Regions from separate parts of the Janthinobacterium sp. Ant5-2-1 genome, predicted to be linked through region 4. Evidence: predicted binding sites of a transcription regulator. Region 4 holds the regulator's gene; each other region holds the start of a gene.
The links. The regulator FNR, encoded in region 4, switches genes on or off when oxygen is low (the NO sensors DNR and NnrR bind a similar motif). The targets are predictions, from matches to a motif close to TTGATNNNNATCAA.
Positions count from the first base shown of each region.

Region 1: the regulator FNR is predicted to act here: its motif matches at 2,154-2,167, upstream of ASN89_RS02370 (PAS domain-containing methyl-accepting chemotaxis protein).
Region 2: the regulator FNR is predicted to act here: its motif matches at 2,316-2,329, upstream of ASN89_RS22290 (bacteriohemerythrin).
Region 3: the regulator FNR is predicted to act here: its motif matches at 2,035-2,048, upstream of ASN89_RS26455 (OmpW/AlkL family protein).

Region 1 is NZ_LNCE01000008.1:88,902-92,960, reverse strand. Features, by position in the region: gene ASN89_RS02370 (PAS domain-containing methyl-accepting chemotaxis protein) at 1-1,898, opposite strand, end outside; gene ASN89_RS02365 (3-hydroxyacyl-CoA dehydrogenase NAD-binding domain-containing protein) at 2,519-4,059, shown strand, end outside.
Region 2 is NZ_LNCE01000072.1:30,871-34,929, reverse strand. Features, by position in the region: gene ASN89_RS22300 (PepSY domain-containing protein) at 1-1,500, shown strand, start outside; gene ASN89_RS29200 (hypothetical protein) at 1,612-1,797, shown strand; gene ASN89_RS29080 (hypothetical protein) at 1,949-2,104, shown strand; gene ASN89_RS22290 (bacteriohemerythrin) at 2,405-2,803, shown strand; gene ASN89_RS22285 (hypothetical protein) at 2,807-3,679, opposite strand; gene ASN89_RS22280 (TonB-dependent siderophore receptor) at 4,017-4,059, shown strand, end outside.
Region 3 is NZ_LNCE01000126.1:196,269-200,327, forward strand. Features, by position in the region: gene ASN89_RS26440 (MerR family transcriptional regulator) at 1-318, opposite strand, end outside; gene fur (ferric iron uptake transcriptional regulator) at 395-835, opposite strand; gene ASN89_RS26450 (LysR family transcriptional regulator) at 1,071-1,967, shown strand; gene ASN89_RS26455 (OmpW/AlkL family protein) at 2,114-2,731, shown strand; gene ASN89_RS26460 (MetQ/NlpA family ABC transporter substrate-binding protein) at 2,809-3,636, opposite strand; gene ASN89_RS26465 (methionine ABC transporter permease) at 3,669-4,059, opposite strand, start outside.
Region 4 is NZ_LNCE01000049.1:28,120-32,178, reverse strand. Features, by position in the region: gene ASN89_RS16740 (response regulator) at 1-606, opposite strand, end outside; gene fnr (fumarate/nitrate reduction transcriptional regulator Fnr) at 845-1,603, shown strand; gene ASN89_RS16730 (FixH family protein) at 1,607-2,131, opposite strand; gene ccoG (cytochrome c oxidase accessory protein CcoG) at 2,185-3,567, opposite strand; gene ccoP (cytochrome-c oxidase, cbb3-type subunit III) at 3,572-4,059, opposite strand, start outside.

The sequences.
Region 1 (4,059 bases), on a different contig from region 4:
GTTTCCTCGGCAATGTACTGGATGGCCGTCGACACTTCGCGCGCCGTCAGCAGCTGTTCGTTGGCCGCCTTCGAGATATCGGAAATGGCCAGGGTGGTCTTCGCCACGCCCGAGACGATTTTGTCGAAGGCGTCGCTGGCCTGGCGCGAAATCTCGCTGCCGGTGGAAACGCGCTTGACGGATTCGTTGATCAGCTTGGAAATTTCCTTGGTCGCCTGCGACGAGCGCTCGGCCAGCTTGCGTACTTCGTCGGCAACGACGGAAAAGCCCAGGCCGTGCTCGCCCGCGCGCGCCGCCTCGATGGCCGCATTGAAGGCCAGCATGTTCGTCTGGTTGGCGATCTCGCTGATGACCTTGACGATCTCGCCGATGTCTTCTGACGAACGGTTGATCAAGTCCATCGCTTCGATCGACTTGGCGACGGCGCGCGCACCCGCTTCCGCCTCCTGATGCGTGGCTTTCGCCAGGGAATCGGCATTCGAGGTGTTTTCCGCGATGGAATTGATGGAAAACGTCAGGCCGTCGATGGACGCGTTCATTTCTTCCACCGTGGCGCCCAGTGCCTGCGTGCCCACGGCCACGCCCGTGGCCCGTTCGGCGATGGCGTTCGAGGCGTCGGCAAAGCCGTTGGCCGCCGACACCACGTTGCCGATCACGCCGCGCAAATCGACGATCATCTTGCTGATGCCGCCGGCCAGCAAATCGATCGGCTCGCCGCCTTCGGGCACGATATTGCAGGTCAGGTCGCCTTGCGCCGCGCGTGCCACCGAGTCGAGCAGGGCATTGACCTTGCGGCTGTCGTTGGCGGCCTTGGCCTGGATGCTGTTTTCCAGGTTCACCTGGTCCGTGATGTCGATGGCGAACTTGACCACTTTATACGGCTTGCCGTTCAGGTCCAGGATGGGGTTGTAGGTGGCCTGTATCCACACCACCTTGCCATGGTTGCCCAGGCGCTTGTAGCGGCCCGCGTCGAATTCGCCCCGGTTGAGCTTTTGCCAGAATTTCTTGTACTCGGCGCTGCCGGCATACTCGGGCTCGCAGAACATGCGGTGGTGCTCGCCCTGGATATCGCTCAAGTCGTAGTCCATGACGGCGAGGAAATTGTCGTTCGCGTCCAGCACCTTGCCCTGCATGTCGAATTCGATCACGGCTTGCGCCTTGCCGATGGCGCTGACCTTGCCTTCGTATTCGGCGTTGCGCTTTTTCAGGGCCGTCACGTCGCTGGCGAACTTGACCACCTTGAAGGGCCGGCCTTCCGCGTCAAAGATGGGGTTGTACGACGCGTTGAGCCAGATTTCGCGGCCGTCCTTGGTGACGCGCTTGTATTCGCCCGCATCGAACTGGCCTTGTCCCAGCTTGTGCCAGAATTGCGCGTATTCCTCGCTCTTGGCGTACTCGGGTTCGCAAAACATGCGGTGGTGCTTGCCTGCGATCTCGTCCAGGGTGTAGCCGACGGACTTGAGGAAGTTGTCGTTCGCGCGGATGACGGTGCCGTCAAGCTGGAACTCGATCACGGCCTGCGCCTTGCTGATGGCGTCGATCTTGCCTTCGTAATCGGCATTGCGGCGCTTGCTTGCCGTAATGTCGGTGGCGAACTTGATGACTTTATACGGTTTGCCGTCCGCGTCGAGGATGGGGTTGTAGGAAGCGTTGATCCACACTTCGCGGCCATCCCTGGCGCGGCGCTTGTATTCGCCCTGGTCGAATTCACCGCGTCCCAGCTTGGCCCAGAAGTTGGCGTATTCGGCTGTTTTGACGTACTCGGGATCGCAAAAGATGGCATGGTGCTTGCCTTGCACCTCGGCCAGGCTATAGCCGACGACACGCAGGAAATTGTCATTCGCATGCAGGATAGTGCCGTCGAGTTCGAATTCGATGACGGCCTGGACACGGTTCAATGCAGTGTTTATCGCTTGTAAGTCCAGATCCTGGGAGTGGCTGACATGGCTGGCTGCGTCCATAGTATTTCCTTCGGGGGTGAGAAGAGGAATGGGAGCGATAAGGCTGCTTTTATTATTTTTTCTGCTATCCCTATAAGGCGGGAATGTTATTGCATGGGCCGGCATCTGGTGATAATCGGTGAGAATGTGCGCAATCAACGGCCGCCAGTGTTTGCCCTGCAGTTTGCCTTATCGTGGATAAATTGTAGAGTATTGATTTGAATCAATAATTTTATTATTCCCCAGCGTCTGGCGAAAAACAAGGGGCGGGAATAAATAATGTAAAAACTGTCGCAATTGCCCCATGCCGGCATATAACAAACGCATTCTTTTACATAATAAAACATCGTTATTATTATTGCTGTTTTATTATTTAAATGAATATCCAAGTGATAGCTTCTACAAGAGCTTGCTACTTGCAGCAGAATCTTTCCGCAAACGATGTTGTACCATGGCGTAGCATGCTGGCGCCGGGCGCGTCACGACAAAAATAATACGAGCGTTCTTTTATGCGGTATAGTGAAGCTTCATCCCTTGCAACCACCTCATCGCTGAGTAAAAATCAATAAGGAAGAGACATGAGTGCTGAATATCAAGTGAACGGCGCCGTTGCCGTCATTACCCTGGCCAACCCGCCCGTCAATGGCCTGGGCCTGGCGACGCGTACGGCCGCCGTGGCTGGCATCCGCCAGGCGCTGGCGGACGAGGCCGTCAAAGCCATCGTCATCACGGGCGCCGGCAAGGCCTTTTCGGGCGGCGCCGACATCAAGGAATTCAATTCGCCCAAGGCGCTCACGGAACCGACCCTGCACACCCTGATCAACGTCGTCGAACAGTCGACCAAGCCGGTCGTGGCGGCCATCCACAGCGTCTGCATGGGTGGCGGCCTGGAGCTGGCGCTCGGTTGCAACTACCGCGTGGCCGCACCGGGCGCGCAGATGGCCTTGCCGGAAGTCAAACTCGGCATCTTGCCGGGCGCTGGCGGCACGCAGCGCCTGCCACGCGTGCTGGGCCTGGAAATGGCCCTGAACATGATCGTTACGGGCACGCCCGTCGCATCCGAAAAACTGGCCGGCACGGCCCTGTTCGACGAAGTCATCGCGCCCGGCGCCGACTTGCTGGCCGCCGCCGTGGCCTTCGCCACGAAAGTGGCCGATGTGCGTCCGCTGCCGAAAGTGCGCGAGCGCAAGGTCGACTACCCGAACCACGAAGCTTTCCTGCAGTTTTCGCGCAACACCGTCAAAGCCATGTCCGGCCCGTTCCCCGCACCGCTCAAATGCGTCGATGCCGTGGCCGCCGCCGTGACGATGAAATTCGACGACGGCTTGAAGTACGAGCGCGAACTGTTCATGCAGCTGGTGCAGTCGCCGGAATCGAAAGCCCTGCGCCACGCCTTCTTTGCCGAACGCGTCGCCAGCAAGGTGCCCGACGTGCCGGCCGATACGCCCGTGCGCACGATCGCCAGCGCGGCCATTGTCGGCGCCGGCACCATGGGCGGCGGTATCGCCATGAACTTTGCCAACGCGGGCATTCCCGTGATGCTGCTGGAAACGAAGCAGGAAGCGCTGGACAAGGGCCTGGCCACGATCCGCAAGAATTATGAAAACACGGTGAAGAAGGGCAAGCTGACGCAAGAGAAGGCCGAGCAGCGCATCGCGCTGGTCAGCGGCACGTTGGCGTATGCCGACATTGCGCAGGCCGACATCGTCATCGAAGCCGTCTTCGAAGAGCTGGGCGTCAAGGAAGCCGTCTTCAAGCAGCTCGACGCCGTCATGAAGCCGGGCGCCATCCTAGCCTCGAACACGTCCACTTTGGACCTGGACAAGATCGCCGCATTCACCCAGCGGCCGCAGGACGTGGTCGGCACGCATTTTTTCAGCCCGGCGAACGTCATGAAGCTGCTGGAAATCGTGCGGGGCAAGGAAACGGGCAAGGAGGTGCTGGCCACGGCGCTGGCCCTGTCGAAAAAGCTGAAGAAGACGGGCGTCGTCTCGGGCGTGTGCGACGGTTTCATCGGCAACCGCATGATCGAGCAATACAGCCGCCAAGCCGGTTTCCTGCTGGAAGAAGGCTGTCTGCCGGAACAGGTCGACAAGGCGGTCGAGAAATTCGGCTTCGC
Region 2 (4,059 bases), on a different contig from region 4:
AACGAGCCGTACAGCCAGCAGGGGTTCGGTGCGCGTCTCGTCAACATCATTTATCCGCTACACATGGGCACGTATTTTGGTTTGCCAGGCCGCATCATCGTTACCTTGGCCAGCCTGGGCCTGCCCCTGTTCGCCGTCACGGGCTGGATGCTGTACCTGGGCCGCCGCAAGGCAAAACGGGCTGTGCAGGCGCAGCGCGCCATGCTGGGCGCCGGCGCGCCGGGCAAGACGGACACAGGTTTACCTACCCTCGTCGCCTACGCCAGCCAGTCGGGCCAAGCCGAGCGCCTGGCCCTGGAAAGCGTGCGCGCCCTGCAGCAGGCCGGAGTGGCCGTCAACGTGCAGTCGCTGGACCGGTTTGATCCCGCGCAATTGCGCCAGTACGAACGGGCCCTGATCGTTGCCAGCACCTTTGGCGAAGGCGAGGCGCCGGACGGCACGCGCCGCTTCGCGCGCCTGCTGCAAACAACAGCCGGCACGCCGCTGGCGGGCCTCGAATTTGGCATGCTGGCCCTGGGCGACCGCCATTACAGCGCCTTCTGCGGCTTCGGTCATGCGCTGGCGCAACAATTGCAGGCGCTGGGCGCCACGCCCTTGTTCCCCCTGATCGAAGTCGACAAGCACGACCCCGCCGCCCTGGCCGACTGGTCCACAGCACTGGCACGCTGCAGCGGCAGCGCCATCGATGCCATCGGCGTGCAGGAAGAAGCGTCTTATGCCGAGTGGCGCCTGGCGCGCCGCGTGCTGCTCAACCCTGGCAGCCTGGGCGGCGAATTGCATGAAATCACCTTGACGGGCCCGGCCGGCGCCACCTGGGAAGCGGGCGCACTGGCCGAAATCATCGCCTGCAATACCGATGGCAGCGATGGCGATGCAGATAATGCCCACCACGCGCCCCGCAGCTATTCGCTCGCTTCCTTGCCATCCGATGGCGAACTGCAATTGCTGGTGCGCCAGGAACGCCATGCGGGCGAGGCAAACCAGGGCCATGGCCTCGCTTCCGGCTGGTTGACCCGTTTCGCCCCGCTGGGCAGCCCCATCCGCCTGCGCCTGCAAGCCAATCCCGCCTTCGCGCCCGCCTTGGTCGACGTGCCCTGCATTTATATCGGTAATGGTTCCGGCCTGGCCGGCCTGCGTGCGCATTTACGCGCGCGCCAGCGGGCGGGGCTGGCCCGCAACTGGCTGCTGTTTGGCGAACGCCAGCAAGCTTTTGACAGCGTCTGCGGCGCGGAGTTGCAAGGCTGGCTCGACGCTGGCCACCTGGCGCGTCTGGACAGGGTCTTTTCGCGCGATGGTGAAACCCGGCAATACGTGCAAGACCGCCTGCGCGCCAACGCGAATGAACTGCGCGACTGGCTGGCGCAAGGCGCCATTGTCTACGTGTGCGGCAGCCTGCAAGGCATGGCCACAGGAATCGATGCTGTACTGCAAGAAGTGCTGGGCCAGGATGGCGTCGACGCCCTGCTGGCGGCCGGACGCTACCGCCGCGACGTGTATTGATCTGGCTCAGCCGATTACCAGCACGGCCCGGCTATGTGGGCAGGCGCACAGTCAGCGCCGCCCATCGGACTAGAGTGTAGGCATTCCCACCCACTGTCTGCGAGGCTAGCCATGAAAAACCCCTGGATGAGCATGTACCTGAGCGCCGCCAACCGCATCGCCAACACGGCGCGCGGCCACGCGACGGCCGCCGTCAAGCGTGAGGCGGCAAAAAATACGCGACAGTTGACGCAAGTGTGGTTCGATTCCTTCCTGCCCGCGGCGGGCAAGCCACGGCGCAGCCGCAAGGCCAAATAGGCCCCTGGCAGCAGGCGAACTGGTGCAGTGCATCACAGCAATAAGTTGAAGTTACGACCAGGTGAACTAAACTGCAAGCATGGTAGTACATAAGGAAGTGACCGGCAGGCGCCGCATCCCCGCGCCGCCGCCGGGACACCGGGAGACGACCATGTTGACGCTCAAAGTGCTGGCCTGCCTTGCCCTGTCGGCCCTGATGCTGGCACCCCTTGTATTGAGGGATACGATGCAGCTATCCGCCGGGCAGCAGTTGCAGGTACCGAATGTCGATGCACAAGCCCTATGGGCCCACTGGCCCAAGCATTAATAATACGGGCGGCTGAGAAAACGCCGCTGGCGGCGTTGCCGTGCCTAGTCGTACATTCGTACTGCCTTCGGCACGGCGCCTTGCCAGCAACGTTTTTCAGCGGCGCTCGGTAGTGACGTTCACATTCAAAAACCGCGTTGTTGCCGGTGGGAATTTGTTTTCTTCACCGATCAGTTTTTCTAGTTTTCCTCAAACGCTCTCCACTACACATTTGATCCAGGTCATGGATTTCTCTCTTCGCTGCGTCCACACTGGAACAGTCCGCTTCGCACCGTGACGGACTTAACCGGGAGCATCGGCATGGGTAAATCGCATTGGAAGGATGAGATGGCGCTGGGTGTTCCCGTCATCGACGAGGCGCATGAGGCGCTGTTTCAGGAGCTGGTGCGGCTGCAGCAGTTGGGCGACCAGCATTTCAGCGTGGCGTTTCGCGAGCTGATTGCGGCCGTCGAACGCGATTTTCGCGAGGAGGAGGATTTGATGGAAGAAATCGCCTTTCCCTCGCTGGCCAACCACCGCGAACAGCATGCCCGTGTGCTCAGCGGCCTGCACCATGCTTGGGCCGCCGTCGATGAAGGCGATCTGGAACAGGGCCGCCATGCGCTGTCGCTCTTGCCGCAATGGCTGATCTTTCACCAGGCCACCATGGACCTGGCCCTGGCGGCGGCGCTGGAACTGGTGCAGCGCCAGCCCAACTAGTTTCTACAGCAGCAACACCGTCGCCTGCTCGGGCATGACCACGCGGTAGTGTCCCGGGTATTTGTCTTCACCGTCGAAAATCTTGCAAAACACGGGCTGGTTGATGTCGTTGACGGCCGCCTCGTTCATGGGCAAGGTGGCGATCAATTGCTCGCCATCCATCAACTGCAAGGCGCTGCCCCGCTCGGCTGCGCAAAAGGCCAGCGATTGCACGTCGCTGGCGAACGGCCGCTTGTACCACGGCGTAATGGCCCGCACGGCGCGCCGGGCGTCGCGCAAGACTTGTCCCACGCGCGTGACGTTCCACGCATCGCGCGCCACGGCGGGCTGCAGGACGATATTCGCCGTCAGCTCGCCCCTGCCCTTGTTCACCAGGAAAGTGCCATCCTGCGCGGCGATGTCATCGTTGAGCGGCACGACAAACACGCCGCCGTCGGACACCTTGATCGGCATGGGCGCGCCATTGCCTTGCAAGGCCACGCGCACGTCGTCGATGGTAGCGCTCAGCTTGGCAGGAATCAGGCGCAGGGCCATGACCACGCTGCCGCTCGACACTTGCCACACTTTCCTGGCCGTCAGATAGCTTTCGCGGTAAGCCGTGAAGCGCACGCGCGGCGCCTTGGCGTCGCTGTTGGCAGTGATCGTCACCGTTTGCGGTGGCAAGTCTTCGTCTGCTGGCACCGGTACCGCTGGCGCTGACGCTGCGGATGTGGCCGGCGCAAGGGGTGGCGATACGGGTGGCGATACGACGGCGGCGGCGGGCGGCACGCTGGCGCTCTGCAGCGGCGCGGGAACAGCCGGCGGCGGCGCGTGTTCCTGGGCCTGGCCCAGCGACACGACACACAACCATCCGGCACAAGCGATCCATGTACGCATGCATTTCTTTCAGTGAGGAAAATATTTTGTCAGCGCCTGCATTATCGCAGAAGGCCAGCCGATGCGCCGCCACTAGCCTGCCCGCACTCCTGCCTGCACTCTTTCGGTGCGTACGCTTGATTATTTGGCAAATATCACTTATATTGATAATGATTCTTATTTACAAAACAAGCAAGAATCGCGCGCCTTTCTTTTCCACTGCCCGACCGCGCCGGGCCTTGCGGTGGAACTGCTATCCAAGCCAGACCACGGGCCAGCGTCACGCCATCCCCCAGCTACTGCGCACCTCGCCAGACGAGATAGGAACACTCACGACTAAAAATATTCCAGGAAAATGATGCAATCAACGACAGTCCTCTCTTCTTCGCGCCAGCCCGCCT
Region 3 (4,059 bases), on a different contig from region 4:
CGTGTCGATGTCGGCCAGTTGCGCGTCGAGCTGGCGCAGGCGGACGATATCCTGCTGCACCTGTGCGCGCTTGGCGGCGATGTGCTGCGACAGGGCGGCCCAGTCGGTATCGTCACCGGCCAGGACGGGCAGCAGTTCGGCCAGGCGGAAGCCCAGGACCTGCGCCTGGCGTATCAGCTTGACTTGCGCCAGGTCTTGCTGCGTGTAGACTCTGTAGGCGCCCGAGCGGCGCACGTCACCCAACAAGCCCAGCGCTTCATAGTGGCGCAAGGCCTTGGGCGAGGTGCCCGCCAGGCGGGCGATTTCTCCGATGTACATGGCTTTCCTTTGTCGAGAACTGCGGCGCACGCAGTGTAGCGCAGGCGGGCCGCTTGGCGCTAGATTGCGCGCTGCCTCAGGACGCTTTGCGCGGCGGCACTTTCTTGGCCGTACATTCGGCGCAGGTGCCGTACAGCGACAGCGCGTGCTCGTGCAGCACGAAGCCCCGCTCGGCGGCGATCTCGTTCTGGCGCAGTTCGATGCCTTCATCGACGAATTCATCGACCTTGCCGCAACCGGTGCAGACCAGGTGGTCGTGGTGCTGGCCTTCGTTCAGTTCGAAGACGGCGTGGCCCGATTCGAAGTGGCGGCGAAACAGAATGCCCGCTTCGGCAAACTGCATCAGCACGCGGTAGATGGTGGCCAGGCCCACGTCGATTTTTTCGGCCAGCAAGAGTTTGTAGACATCGTCCGCACTCAGGTGCTTGATCGTGCCTTCTTGAAACAGCTGCAGAATCCGCAAGCGGGGGATGGTGACTTTCAATCCCGATTCACGCAGTTCCCTCAATATATCCATGTCTCCCATTCCTTTTTGTAGTCGCCTAGCGAGGTCATTCATTATATCGCAAATGATAATCATTACTATTCTCATTTGTATCGTGTGAACTGGAAATAGTATGCTGGCCGGCTGGCCTGCAAACCAGTGACATCGGTGCAAGGTCCGATTGCGTTGTACGCATCTTCCGTTGGTATTGCAAAATCAAGAGCGATATCGCTACACTGTGCAGCAAGGAATAACAATGGGGCAGGGCATGGACCGATTTGATGCGATGCGCATCTTTACGCGCATCGTCGAGTTGCGCAGTTTCACGCAGGCGGCGCATGACCTCGGCTATCCGAAGGCCACCGTCACGCATGCGATCAAGCAACTCGAAGCGCGGCTGCGCGTGCGCTTGCTGCAGAGGACCACGCGGCAAGTGACGCCCACGCCCGATGGCGAGGCGTATTACCTGCGCTGCGTGCGCCTGCTGGCGGACCTGGAAGAAACGGAAGCCGTGTTTTCCTCAGTGGCGCAGCAGCCGGCCGGCAAGCTGCGCATCGACTTGCATGCGACCCTGGCCATGCATTTCGTCATGCCCGTGCTGGACCAGTTCTGCACCCGTTATCCCTTGATCGAACTGGAAATCGGCATGGGCGACCGCCTCGTCGACCTGGTGCGCGAAGGCGTCGATTGCGTGCTGCGCGTGGGTGAATTGAGTGATTCGTCGATGGTGGCGCGCCGGGTGGCGCTGCTCGAACAGCTTACCTGCGCCAGCCCCGCCTACCTGGCCGCGCACGGCACGCCGGAGAATCTGGCGCAGCTCGATGGCCACCGCGCCGTCAATTTCTTTTCCGCCCAGACGGGCAAGGTCTGGCCCTTCGATTTCAAGGTAGATGGCCAGCGGCACAGCGTGGCCTTGCCGGGCACGGTGTCCGTCAACAATGCGGATGCGTATCACGCCTGCTGCCGCGCGGGCATGGGCCTGATCCAGGCGCCCCGTTATCACTTGGAGCAGGCGCTGGACGCGGGCGAGCTGGTGGAAGTGCTGCGGGACTTGCGTCCCGACCCGCTGCCCGTGTCCGTGCTGTATCCGCACCACCGGCAACTGTCGCCGCGCGTGCGCGTGTTTGCCGACTGGGTCACCGGCCTGTTTGCCGAAGCGAATTGACGCGCTGCCGCATTTTCTTGATCTGGGCAAAGGAAAAAATCCCTCTATTGATGCCATCTAGCACTATTTGATGTGGATCAAAGTTTTTGTTGCACTGCACTCTTAGACTTCGCAGCGTTACTTAACGACAAAAAGAGGGAACTAGAATGAAAAAGTCCGCAACTGCAGCAGCAATCGTCCTGGCCGCCATCGGCGCATTCGCCAGCAACGCAATGGCACAGGAAGGCCCATGGCTGGTCCGTGCCCGCGCCGTGCACATCGATCCGGCCGATAAATCTGCTCCTGTTGGTGGCGTCGGCGCATCCGACCGTTTGACGGTCAGCAGCAAGACGATTCCTGAAATCGATATTTCGTACTTCTTTACCCCGAATATCGCCGCCGAGCTGATCCTGACCTACCCGCAAAAGCATGACGTCAAGCTCGACGGCAACAATATCGGTACCTTCAAGCACTTGCCGCCGACCCTGTCGTTGCAATACCACTTCATGCCGGAAAAACAGTTCAGCCCATACGTGGGTGCCGGCATCAACTACACGAATATCTCGGACGTGAAATTGCTGAACGGCGCCGGCCGCCTGGAGCACGACAGCTGGGGTTACTCGCTGCAAGCCGGTGTCGACTACAAGCTGGATAAAAACTGGTCCTTGAACTTGGACATCAAGAAAGTACAGATCCGCAGCGACGTCTTCATCGGTGGCGCAAAGGCCAGCGAAGTCAAGGTCGATCCTATCCTGATCGGCGTCGGCGTCGGTTACCGCTTCTAAGTGTTGGCATGTCCGCGTAGCGCGGGCGAAAAAAAAGGACGGCAACAGCCGTCCTTTTTACGTTTCAAGCGTACCGTTTATTTTTTCAGCGTTTTTTCCAGCGCCAGCTGGTAATCCGTCTTTTCATAGCCGGCCAGGTATTTGTTCGTCGCGTCGAGGAAGGCGCGCGAGCGGTAGGCCGCTTCCAGATCCTTGACCCATGGCTTGGCCTTGTCGGCCGTGCGGATGGCGACCAGGTTGATGTAGCTGTCCGAGATCTTTTCCACGGCGAGGGCCGAGGTCAGCTTCATGCCGGCGGCCAGGGCGAAGTTGCCGTTGACGAAAGCGTAGTCGGCGTCCGCCAGCGAACGTGGCAGCTGCGCCGCTTCCAGCGGCACCAGTTTCAGCTTCTTCGGGTTTTCCAGCACGTCGCGTTCGGACGCGCGCAGCGGATCGACGTTCGGTTTGAGCTTGATCCAGCCCATCTTGGCCAGCATCACCAGCGCGCGCGCCTGGTTGGTCGGGTCGTTCGGCATGGTGATGGTGGCGCCGTTCTTCACGTCGGCCAGCGTTTTCTGCTTGCCGCCGTACAGGCCGATCGGCATGGTCGGCACGGTGATCAGGGGGCTCAATGGCAGCTTGTTATCGGTGGCGAACTTGGTCAGATACACGATGTGCTGGAACACGTTGGCGTCCAGCGAGCCTTCGGCCAGCGCGTAGTTCGGCTGCACGTAGTCGTTGAATTCCACGATCTTGACCTTGTAGCCCTGTTTTTCCAGGATAGGCTTGATGCCCAGCTTCAGCTGGTCCGAATACGGGCCGGAGCTGGTGCCGATGACGAGTTCTTTCGGGTCCTTGGCGTGGGCGGCGGTGGCGAAGGCCAGGCTGGTTGCGGCCAGGAGCAGGGTGCGGCGAATGTGGTTCATGCTTTTCCTTGTACTGAAATACTGAAGATGAATTAACGTTTGTCGAGGCGCTTGGCGATGCGCGTGCCGGCGAACTGGATGGTTTGCACCAGCACGATCAGGATGGCCACGGTGGCGACCATGATGTCCGTCTCGAAGCGGTAGTAGCCGTAGCGGATGGCCAGGTCGCCGATGCCGCCGCCGCCCACCACGCCGGCCACGGCCGAATACGACAGGAAGCTGATCGACAGCACGGTCAGGGCCAGCACGAGGCCGGAACGCGCTTCCACCAGCAGCACGCGGAAGATGATCTGCATTTCCGACGCGCCCATGGCGTGCGCCGCCTCGATCACGCCGCGCGGTACTTCGCGCAGGTTCTGTTCCACCAGGCGCGCCAGGTAGGGGATGGCGGCAAACGACAGCGGCACGCTGGCCGCCAGCGGG
Region 4 (4,059 bases):
GAGGATGAAGTAATAGCCGCTCTTGCCGATCTTTTCCGAGCGCAGGCGCCCCAGCAGGTTGTCCTTGTACAGGCGCAGCACGCCGATCACCACGCCGGCCACCTGGCCATCGGCGGCCAGCACGGGCGCCACCATCTGCACGATGGGCATGCCGCTCGATTTGCCGAGCATCGGTTCGGTGATCATGGGCTGGCGCGTGCGCAGGACGGTTTGGAAATACTCGCGTTCGGCAACGTTGATGCCGGCGCGTCCCGCCACTTCCGGCATGTCGGCCACGACGGCGCCCTGCGCGTCGAGCACCAGCACGTCGTCGAACAGCACCAGCATCGAGCGGCGCGAATAGTATTCGCGCAACTGGGCGGGCTGGGCGATCAATTCCGGCGGCTGCTGCCTGGCCGTCAGGGTGACGATCTGCAGCAGCATGCCCAGCTTGTCGTCGAGCTCGGCAGCAGTGCGGCTGATCAGGGATGACTGCTGGCTCAGCAGTACTCGCGTGAAGTCGTCGCGCATGTGCTGCACCTGGATCATGGTGACCAGCGCGATCATGGCGATCGAGGTCAGGCTGGTGGCCAGCGCGACTTTTGCTTTGATGCCGAGAGGCTTCATGATTTCCTTTTCAGTACCGGGCGGCACAGGCGGCAGATAATGCTGTCAGGAATTTTCCTATCAATACCCCAGCTTGGCAAGCGCCGCCGCGCAAATGGCCCTTCCCGCATGGGCTTTTGACGATGTTGCCATATAATTAAAGGCTGGACGTCGTTTATTCGCCGAAATTGCGGTGAAATTGGCACACGGCAACCCTTATGCAGTAAACTTGTTGTTGCATTTTCTAAAAGGTACTGACATGACTGAAGCGCTCCTCACTCCAACCTTGCCCACAGTGAACGTGGAAGCGTTGCGTGCGCGATGCTCGACCTGCAGCATGCATCAATTGTGCCTGCCGATGGGCCTCGATATGGGCGACATGGACAGGCTGGACCAGATCATCGGCCGCCGCCGCAAGGTCGTGCGCGGCGCCTCGCTGTTCCGCATCGGCGACTCGTTCCAGAACCTGTACGCGATCCGTCTGGGGCACTTCAAGACGTACCAGATCAATCCCGGTGGCGAAGAGCAGGTGACGGGTTTCCAGATGGCCGGCGAACTGCTGGGCATGGACGCCATCAGCGCCGACCGCCACCACTGTAATGCGGTGGCGCTGGAAGACAGCGAAGTGTGTGAAATCCCGTTTTCCAGCCTGGAACAATTGCTGGGCAATATGCCGACCCTGCTGCGTCATTTTCACCGCATGATGAGCCAGGAAATCACGCGCGAGCAAAGCGTGATGCTGTTGCTGGGCAATATGCAGGCGACGCAGCGCTTTGCCGCCTTCATCGTCAACCTGGCGTCGCGCTATGAAGCGCGCGGCTATTCGGGCAGCAATTTCCAGTTGCGCATGTCGCGCGAGGAAATCGGCAACTACCTGGGCCTGACCATCGAAAGCGTCAGCCGTTTATTGTCCAAATTCAAGAAGGAGGGCTGGCTGCGCGTCTCGAACCGCGAGATCGAGATCTTGCAGCCGGCCAAGTTAAAAGCCATTACGGCAGGCACGGACGTCTGTAAATAAGGCTTACAGTTCTTCGTCGGCATGCAGCGCGATGCTGCGTTGCACGGGCCAGGTCCAGATGCCGGACAGGCGCCACTCGCGCTTGTCGTTTTCCACCAGCACTTGCCAGCGGCTGCGCTCGAGCATCGGCAGCGCGACCGAGAAATTGCCGGCCGCATCGGGTTGCACCAGCAGCTTGATATCTTTTTCCGGCAAGGTCGCATGCGCCAGGTGCAGCTGCAAAGGAGCCTGATAGGCCTTGCCGAAGCTGTGCACGGAACCGGTCAGGCGCGCTGACGCCACGTCGTATGCCAGGCTCGTATCCATGGCCAGGTCGCTGGCGATCGTGTCGCGCTTCAAATCCTGGTTGATGGCCTTGCCCTGCTTGTAATAATCGCCCACCACCAGCGCGTCGGGCTGCGTAAACGCGATATAGCCCATGAAGCTGCCGACGACCACGGACAGGCCGGGACCGATCATCAGCAGCCATGGCCAGCGATGCTTGTACCACGGTGCAACGCGAGGCTGCAGTTTCAGACTGTCGGACATGGTATTTCTCCTTTTAAACGGCCAGTCCCCGTGCGGGGACCGACCTTCCTGCATTAACGCGGCACGATGAAGACCGCGCTTTCACGCACATGCAGCGACGGGTCGTCCAGCGATTGCAATTCGATCGCAATCTTGTTCGAGCCCTTTTCGCCCACGCCGTGCGGCACGCGCAGGCGGATCGGCCAGCCCAGCGTTTCCGTCGGTTGCAAGGTCACTTCTTCGCGCGTCAGCAAGGTCAGGCCCGGCAAGCCGGTAGCGCTGATCTTGAAATGCTGGCTTTGCTCGGACGTGTTCATGATCTGCAGGCGGTAGACGTTTTCGATCATGCCGTCTTCCACTTCGCGCCCCATCGAACCGCGGTCGCGGATCACGTCCATTTTCAGGGGCGTGCGCAGGGCCAGCGAGGTACATACGGCGATGATGATCAGGGCCAGGATGGAAGTGTAGATCAGGACGCGCGGACGCATGGCGCGCTGGCGTATCTGCTTCGAATTGAAGTTGTTTTCCATCGCATGGTCGGTGCTGTAGCGTATCAGGCCACGCGGCCGCTCGACCTTGTCCATCACGCTGTTGCAGGCATCGACGCAGGCGGCGCAGCCGATGCATTCATACTGCAGGCCGTTGCGGATATCGATGCCGGTCGGACACACCTGCACGCACAGGGTGCAATCGATGCAATCGCCCAGCTTGTCGTTGTTGCCGGCCTTCTTGCTCATGGCGCCGCGTGGTTCGCCGCGCTTGGCATCGTAGGTGATGATCAGGGTGTCCTGGTCGAACATGGCGCTCTGGAAGCGCGCGTAGGGGCACATGTATTTGCACACCTGCTCGCGCAGCCAGCCCGCGTTGCCGTAGGTTGCCAGGCTGTAGAACAAGACCCAGAACCATTCCCAGGGACCGAAATTCAAGGTGGTCACCGACTGCGCCAGTTCCTTGATCGGCGTGAAGTAGCCGACAAAGGTAAAGCCCGTCCACAGGGCGATGGCGCCCCACACCAGGTGCTTGGCCGTCTTCTTGAACGCCTTGCGCACGGAAGGACCCTGCTTGTCGAGGGCCATGCGCGCGCTGCGCGTGCCCTCGATGCGGCGTTCGACCCACAGGAAGATTTCCGTGTATACCGTTTGCGGGCAAGAGAAGCCGCACCACACCCGCCCGGCAATGGCCGTGACGAGGAACAACAAATACGCACAGATGATCAGCAGGGCCGCCAGGTAGATGAAATCCTGGGGCCACAGCACGACGCCGAAAATGTAGAACTTGCGCGTGGTCAAGTCGAACAGCAGGGCTTGCCTGCCGTTCCAGGTCAACCACGGCAAGCCGTAGAACGCGAGCTGGGTAAGCCATACGCATACCCATCGCCAGGTAGCGTAGCGTCCTTTGGCCTCGCGAGGGTAGATTTGCTCGCGGGCCGCATACATCTTGATGACTTGAGGTTCCATTACATCATTTCACGGGCGTCTGGGGATTCGACAGGCTCCAGACATACGCCGACAGCACGTGCACCTTGGATTCGCCGAGGAAATCGCTGAAGGCCGGCATGGTGTTGCTGCGTCCCTTGCGTACGGTTTCCATGATGGTATCGGCGCTGCCGCCGTACAGCCAGACCTTGTCCGTCAGGTTCGGTGCGCCCAGCATCTGGTTACCCTTTGCATCGGCGCCATGACAGGCCATGCAGGCGCCAAACTTGGCCTTGCCCAGCACGGACTTGACGGGATCCGACGTCGAACCGGACAGGCTCAGCACATAATGGGCCACGTTCTCGACATCCTTTTCGGAGCCCAGGGCGGCGCCCATCGGCGGCATCTGCCCATTGCGGCCGTGCAGGATGGTGGTCTTGATGATGTCGGGTTCGCCGCCATACAGCCAGTCCTTGTCCGTCAGGTTGGGGAAGCCCTTGTTGCCGCGCGCATCCGAACCGTGACATTGCGCGC